2 regions of the Synechococcus sp. KORDI-52 genome follow, and region 1 is predicted to be linked to the other one. Evidence: predicted binding sites of a transcription regulator. Region 1 holds the regulator's gene; the other holds the start of a gene.
The links. Region 1 encodes NtcA, which controls nitrogen genes in cyanobacteria. Its sites were predicted from a motif close to GTANCNNNNGNTAC; they were not measured.

Region 1 (4,027 bases):
CAGCACCAGAACTGTTGCTGAATTCAAGGGTGAGGTGGCCCTCCCAGCTGGCTTCTGCTGGAGTGGTGTTCACGATGATCCCCAAGCGTGCATAGGTGCTCTTGCCCAAGCAGATCACGGTGATGTTGGGGGGAACCCTCAGCTTTTCCAACGCCACGCCAAGGCCATAGGAATGCGCCGGAAGTATGAAGTAGCGCCCGTCGTCATCTTCATGCAGCGGGGTGGGCTCCAGGTTGGCCGGGTTGAACCGCTTGGGGTTCATCACCGTGCCCGGCACATGCCGGAAGATCAGAAATTCCTGGGGAGACAGGCGCAGGTCATAGCCATAGGAGGAACAACCGAAGCTCAGCACGGGGCGCAGCTTCTGCTCCGGATCCAGATGACGGACAAGGCCACTTTGGAAGGGCTCGATCATGCCCTGTCCGGCCTGTTCAGTGATCCAGCGATCGCACTTGAGCATCAGAAACCTCGGCGCAACTCCGTGACTTGATCTGCCATCTCCACCACACCGGAGGGGATTGCAGGTCCAGTGATGATCACATCCATCGAAGCGGGCCGCTGCTCAAGGGCCTCAATCACATCCGCCTCATTGAGGTATCCGAAAGTCACAGCAAGGCCGATTTCATCCAGCACCAGTTGATCGAGATCACCCTGGATCAGGTGCTGACGGCAGATGGCCCAAACCGCAGCCACCGCTTCCGCACCACCGGGATGATCCGGCGAGGAGAGACAGAGAGGCACCTCGGGCCGCAGCCAGACAAGGCCGCCACAGAGTTGAACGCGACCGGCGGGTCCCTGTTGCACGCCCCCTTTAAGGAACTGACTGATCAGAACACGACTGCCCAAGCCGGCGGCACGCATGGCTTGGCTGAGCACACTGGCGAAACTGCCTCGGTAGGGCGCCGTGTGCACCTGCAACTGCCCTTCGGGTGCCACCACATACAAAGGTGGTGGGTCGGAGACGGCAGGCAAGGAAGTGAAGCCGGCGCGCTGCAGAGCCTGCTGATCCCGATCCAGGGAGTTCTGGAAGGCTTGGGGGTCGACAAGGCTTGTGGTCATCGCGGCAACATCCGTCCGGGCGACCCCGGCAAGACCTTGAATGTAGCGGCGAGATGACATTCCACAAGGGGATTGACACCACCCATGGTGTTTGAACAGGGCGAGAACCAACCGCCTGCGAGGCTTGAACAACTGCACACCACCAATGAGCCAACCACCTGGACACCGCACCGATGGTCGAAGCCCGCGGCAGTTGCGACCGTTCTCGGTGAGCTGGAATCCCATGGGGTTTGCCTTGAGCTCCCTAGTGGTTCACACCGGTCGAACCGCTGTTCTCTGCAGCGTCTGCCTGGAGGAGAAGGTCCCCCGCTGGCGCAAGGGAGAGGGGTTGGGATGGCTCAGCGCCGAATACCGGTTGCTCCCGGGCTCCACGCCGCAGCGGCAATCCCGAGAGTTGATGAAACTGTCGGGCCGAACGCAGGAGATTCAACGGCTGATCGGCCGCAGCCTGCGCGCCGTGATCGACATGGAGCGCCTTGGGGAGCGCACCTTGCTGATCGACTGCGATGTGATCCAGGCCGATGCCGGCACCCGGACGGCGTCGATCACCGGGGCTTGGCTGGCCCTTGAACAGGCCTGCCGGTCGCTCGTGCAGCAAGGAGTGCTGGAACAATCACCCCTGGTCGACCAGGTGGCTGCCGTGTCCGTCGGCCTTGTGAATGGCGAAGCCTTGCTGGATCTCGACTACAGCGAGGACAGCAGGGCTGAGGTGGACCTGAATGTTGTGCAGGCTGGCGATGGTCGCCTGCTGGAGATTCAAGGAACAGCGGAAGGAGCCCCCTTCAGCCGCAGCCAGCTCAATGATTTGCTGGATCTTGCGGAGCCGGGCCTGACATCCTTGATGCAGGCGCAACATGGAGCCTTGAACGAGCACAGCAGCTTTACGTAATAACGGCTACATGGCGGCCACCGATGGCTCCGTAACTTCGCTTCATCAGGGGGGTTGTCATGACCAGTAGCCGAGGTTTCAGCCGATACGCCCCACAGATGGTGGCTCCAGCTCCCAGTCCAGAGCCGGCCAATCGCTCCCTGTTGGAGATCATCCGCGATCTGGATGGCGCCAGCAGTGAGCTGGTGGACCGCAACAAGACAATCTTTTTTCCCGGAGATCCCGCCGAACGGGTGTATCTGATCCGCCGGGGAGCTGTTCGCCTCTCCCGCGTGTATGAATCAGGCGAAGAGATCACGGTGGCCCTGCTCCGCGAGAACAGCCTTTTCGGGGTGCTCTCCTTGCTGACCGGTCAACGATCCGATCGCTTCTATCACGCAGTGGCCTTCACCAGGGTTGAGATGGTGACAGCACCGGCGACATCCGTGAAGGCCGCCATCGAAGCGGACACCAGCGTTGGGCTGCGCTTGCTTCAGGGCCTGTCCAGCCGGATTCTTCAGACCGAAACAATGATCGAAACCCTGACCCACAGGGACATGTCTTCGCGTCTGGTGAGCTTCTTGCTGGTGCTGTGCAGAGATTTCGGCGTGGCCGATGAGCTGGGCATCACCATCGATCTGCGCCTGTCGCATCAAGCCATCGCTGAAGCGATTGGCTCAACCCGCGTCACAATCACGCGTCTGCTGGGAGACTTGCGCCAATCCGGTCTGGTTCAGATTGATCGCAAAAAAATCACCGTTCTGGATCCGATCGCTCTGGCCAAACGCTTCAGCTAGACAGCAACGCGACCGACAGGTGCAGCCATGAGCGGCTGGGCGTTAATCCTCGTTCTCCTGGTCCTCGGAGGCGTGCTGTCGACCCTGGGTGACCGGTTGGGCAGCCGCGTTGGCAAAGCCAGGCTGAGCTTGTTCAAAATGCGCCCGCGGCGAACCGCCGTTCTGATCACAGTGCTGACTGGCAGCCTGATCAGCGCACTGTCGCTCGGCCTGCTGCTGCTGGTGAGCCGCCAGCTGAGGGTGGGACTGTTTGAACTTGATGCTCTGCAAGCCCGGCTCCAGGACAGCCGACGGCAGCTCGATGCAGCCGAACGGGAACGGGACAAGACCCGAACGGACACCAAGCGGATTGCTGCTGAGCTCAAGCAGGCGCAGCAACGGGCGGACACCCTGCGCCTTGAACTGGCTCCGCTTCAGGACGAACGCGCCCAACTCGAGGCCGAGCGCGAACGATTAACCCGCGATATCGCCTCCCGCGATGCCGATATCCAGCGAACGGAAGCTGAATTGAAGAGTGTGCGCAGCCGCATCCGATCCGGTGAGCAGGAACTCAAGGATCTCGAACGCAATCTGGTCGCCCTCAGACGTGGGTCGGTGGTGATCAGCAGCGGACAGACCTTGGCGCGAGCAACGGTTCGGCTCGACGCTCCAGAGCAAGCAAAACTCGCTGTCGACAGGCTGCTTCAGGAAGCCAATCTCAATGCCTACGCCAAGGTGAGGCCGGGTGAAGCCCCCAAACGCCAGTTGATCCGCGTCCCCCGCAGCGACGTGCAACGGCTGCAAAGCATCATCCGAGAACCGGACACCTGGGTGATCTCACTGCGCTCCGCCACCAATGTGCTGCGCGGCGAAACGGCGGTGTACGCCTTCCCCGAGGTGCGTCCCAACCGTCGGGTGGCGCAAAGCGGGGACGTGCTGGCCACCACCACACTGCAACAGGATGAACGCACTCCGGAGAGCATCCGCACACGCCTGAACCTTCTCCTGGCTTCGGCCTATGCGGAGGTGCAACGGCGGGGATCCCTCACGGAAGGGCTGCAGTTTGATGGATCGGCCGTCTCTCAACTGGCCCAGAGTCTGATGGAAGAGCCCAGCCAAAGCGTGATCTTGAAGGTGATTGCTTCTGGGGTCAGCGAGAGCGCCGATCCTGTGGTCGTCAAGATTGAGGCCTCCCGATGAAGCGGGTTGCGGTGCTCGATCCAGGCCGCTGCAAGTGTGGCCTGGTGCTGGCCGATCTTGATCTTGGACTTGTCCGCGAGGGCCACCTCCTCACCCCAGAGGCCGTGGAACCCTGGCTGGAGCG
Region 2 (4,027 bases), 340 kb from region 1:
TTGCCAAACCGAGTGCTAAAGCCAGGAACTACATCTTTCACCGGTAACAACAACCACACTGCTGCGTCCATGAAGAACCAGCTTCTTAACCAAACCTCCGGAAAAGATTGTGCTGTGGTGACGGGTTTCAGAAGACATCACCAAACCCGGCCATTGCGCCACTCCACCCACCAGATCAGCAGCAACACGAGCACCGACAGCACCAGGGCGAACTGACTGGCCACCAGCAAAAACTGAAAGCCCGACAGACCAACGAGGCCAGCCATCACAGGAACTGTTTGGATCATCCCTCCTCCTGCAGCAAGGTGAAGTCGAAGCGTTCCGGCCAAAACCGACTGCCCATCAGCATCACAACCGCCGACACGGCCGCCGAAAACACAGCAGCGCAGTAGGGCGCGATCAGCACATAGGCGAGCAGGCCCACAACGCTGCCGGCGAGCATGGCCGCAATGGCAGCGGTGCGGTTGGCCGTACGCCAGTAGAGCCCACATGCCACAGGCCAGACCGTGGAGGCCACCAGGGCACCGGTGAAGAACAGCACCGACGCCAGCGAATCCAGCCGCGGCCAGGACAGCGCCAGGGTGACGACGGCCAATCCCACCACCATCAGCCGCGCCGCCTGCTTGAGCTGCAGGTCGCTGGCCTGGGGCCGCAACAGGCGGAAGTACACATCCTCCGCCAACAGATCGGCAGTAGATGCCAGCAACGAATCCAAGGTGGAAGTAAGCGAGGCAAACACCACCACAAACACCAAGGCCGCGCCGCCGGCCCCGAGCAGATCGGCTGCCATCACAGGGAACACCATGTTCACCTGCTCGAGAGGCAACTCACGGGCCAGGGCCACCAGGCCAATGGAGCCCGTCACCATCGGCACGCTCATCCAGGCGATTCCCCCCAACACGAAGGACGTCATCACCACCGAGCGCCGACTGGCGAAAACCCTGGACCACCAAATGTTGTTGTGAAACACCTCGCCCATCGAAAAGAGGGCGGAATTCCAGGCGATCAACAAGCCCGCCGGCAGCAACAGATCAAGCCGATCAGGATGCTGGGCCAGCAAAGAGGCATGCACCTCGGGCATCGGGAATTGACGGAAGGCAAGCACCGCCACCACCGCCAGCAGCACCATGATCAACAGCGACTGGATGAAATCGGTGCCGATCACAGCCCGCATTCCGCCGAAGAGGGTGTAGACGGTGGCAACACCAATCACCACCACCATTCCCACGTGGTAGTCGAAGCCTGAAAGGGCCTGCAGCAGCAAGCCAGCACCCATCGCCTGGGTCATCAGAAAGCCCAGGGTGTAGATCGCGGTGATCAGCATGAACACCCACCAGGCCAGTCGTCCGTACCGCAAACGGATGAAGTCGCCGCTGGTGCGCCCGTTGGGCATCAACTGCTTGATCCGCGAGGCCAGGGGGGCGAACAGAATCAGGCCAAGCCCAGCCAGGGCATAGCTGAACATGCCCCAGAGGCCGGTTTTGTAGCCGAATTCAGGGGCAAGCAGGGTGGTGTTGCCGGTGACCCAGGAGGCCATCAACGTGGCCGTACTCAGAGCCAGCCCGATGTTGCGCCCCGCCAGCATGTAGTCGTCGGCATTGCCTTGACCGCGCCTGCCCCAGGCAATCCCCAGCGCCACCCAGAGAACAGAGAACAGCACCACCAACGCCCAGGCGATCCCGGGCTGAAGGAAGGGAACCGAGTCAGCGGGCATCCGTCGACCCCCTGCGGTTCCAATACATGTGTCCGCGCAGAATCATCACCACCGTCGCCGCAGTCACAACGGCACCAAGGGCAAAGATCAGACGCGCCCAGAGCAATTCATCCAAGGCGAAGAGTGTTTGAACTCCAGAAACAGATAAGCAAAGGGGGCAGCAGGCCCTGGCCCTTTGCCCTCCATTCAGGTGCCTTCGGATACTCAAACAACAGGCGATCAGCGTCCGATCGCCTGAAATTGCGGAATGTGTAGCAACCACCACCCGAAGTGGAGTGGGGCGACGCCTTGGATACGCCCGGCTTGCGCGACAAGGATGTTCACCGACTACAAACCCACGGTCGGCTTCGACGAATATTTCTGCAGCGAAACGGCCAGGCCGCGCGCCGATCTTGCCCCACTACTCGCATCACTAGGGCAGATGGGATTGCCCGAGCTCAACCGCAGCCATGCCTCAGCCAGCCAGCTGCTGCGTCGCCTTGGCGCCACCTTCCGCCTCAACGATTCCGGGCTCAAAGGCAGCGAACGAATTCTCCCCTTCGATCCCTTGCCTCGGCTGATCGGCCGCAGCGACTGGATCACCCTGGAGCAGGGACTGCTGCAACGCCTGGAAGCCATCGACCGCTTCCTCGCTGACATCTATGGCCCCCAGCAGATCCTCAACGACGGAGTGATCCCACGGGAAGACGTTGAAAGTTCCTCCGGTTGGCGACCTCAGATGCAGGGCATCAGCCTGCCGCTCAACCGCTGGTGCCACATCTCCGGGCTCGACCTGATCCGCGACGGCAATGGCACCTGGCGGGTGTTGGAAGACAACCTGCGCTGTCCGTCGGGGGTGGCCTATTTCCTCGAGAACCGTCGGGTGATGAAGCGGTTGTTCTCTGGCCTATTTGAAGGACGTGCCGTTCAACCGATCGACGACTATCCCTCCCATCTGCTGCGCACCCTTCAGGACCTGGCGCCCTGGAGTGACGCCCCCCGCGTGGCGATCCTGACGCCCGGGGTGTTCAACAGTGCCTATTTCGAACACAGCTATCTGGCCCAAGAAATGGGCATTCACCTGGTGGAGGGGCGCGATCTGGTATGCGAAGGCGGCCGGGTGTGGATGCGCAGCACCAACGGCCTCAAGCCCGTGGATGTGATTTACCGCCGCATCGACGATGATTTTCTTGATCCCACCGTGTTCCGCAAGGACTCGATGCTGGGGGTGCCGGGCCTCATCGACGTGCTGCGGCAAGGACGGGTCGCCATCGCCAACGCCCCTGGCACCGGCATCGCCGACGACAAGCTGATCTATGCCCACGTGCCGGCAATGATCCGCTACTACCTCGATGAGGAGCCGATCATCGAGAACGTCCCCACCTACCTCTGTGCCCGGCCAGACGATCGGCTCTATGTGCTCGAACACCTCGAACAACTGGTGGTGAAATCAGTGGCGGAAGCCGGAGGCTACGGAATGCTGATCGGGCCCCAGGCCAGCCGATCGGAGCTGGCGGACTTCGACACGAAGATCCGTGCGAATCCCCGCAACTTCATCGCGCAGCCCACGCTGCAACTCTCCACCGTGCCGTCCCTCAGTGACGGAGAGCTCTACCCCTGCCACGTGGATCTGCGCCCCTACGTGCTGCGCGGCGCAAGCAACTGGGTCAGCCCAGGCGGACTGACGCGCGTGGCCCTCAAGCGGGGCTCGCTGGTGGTGAATTCGTCCCAGGGAGGCGGCTGCAAGGACACCTGGATCGTCGACGACCAACCGATGGCAGCACCGCAACCCCAGGAGGCTGTGCCGTGCTGAGTCGCGTTGCCGATTCGCTTTACTGGATCAACCGCTACCTGGAACGCGCCGAAAACATCTCGCGCTTTCTAGAAGTGAGTGAAGCGATGGCGCTGGACTGTCCTCCGGGCAGCGCCGAACCGTGGCTGCCGCTGGTGGAGGTGACGGGGGATCGCCACCGCTTCGATACGACCTATCCCGATACCACGCCCAAACAGGTGGTGCGCTTCCTACTGCTAGACCGCAGCAATCCCAACAGCATCGTGAGTTGCATTGCGATGGCGCGGGAAAACGCACGGCAGATCAGGGATGTGATCACCACGGAGATGTGGGAGCAGATCAATGATCTGCACTGGAGCCTTCAGGAGGACGAAGACATTTGGCGGGAACCGGTGCAGGAGCAACTGCGGATCATCCGCCGCGGCTGCCAGCTTGTGTACGGGATCACCGACACCACCTTGAGCCGTGATCTCAGCTGGCTGTTCAGTCAGCTGGGGCGTTTGATCGAACGCGCCGACAAAACCTCCCGCATCCTCGACGTC

Region 2: the regulator NtcA is predicted to act here: its motif matches at 1,905-1,918, upstream of KR52_RS02700 (circularly permuted type 2 ATP-grasp protein).

Annotation. Positions count from the first base shown of each region.
Region 1 covers NZ_CP006271.1:193,389-197,415, forward strand. Annotated here, with positions in the region: gene dcd (dCTP deaminase) at 1-460, opposite strand, end outside; gene KR52_RS01080 (cob(I)yrinic acid a,c-diamide adenosyltransferase) at 460-1,059, opposite strand; gene rph (ribonuclease PH) at 1,205-1,948, shown strand; gene ntcA (global nitrogen regulator NtcA) at 2,008-2,724, shown strand; gene KR52_RS01095 (DUF3084 domain-containing protein) at 2,752-3,903, shown strand; gene KR52_RS01100 (resolvase) at 3,900-4,027, shown strand, end outside.
Region 2 covers NZ_CP006271.1:536,434-540,460, reverse strand. Annotated here, with positions in the region: gene KR52_RS14710 (hypothetical protein) at 138-287, opposite strand; gene KR52_RS02705 (sodium:solute symporter family protein) at 284-1,714, opposite strand; gene KR52_RS15220 (hypothetical protein) at 1,704-1,829, opposite strand; gene KR52_RS02700 (circularly permuted type 2 ATP-grasp protein) at 2,031-3,506, shown strand; gene KR52_RS02695 (alpha-E domain-containing protein) at 3,500-4,027, shown strand, end outside.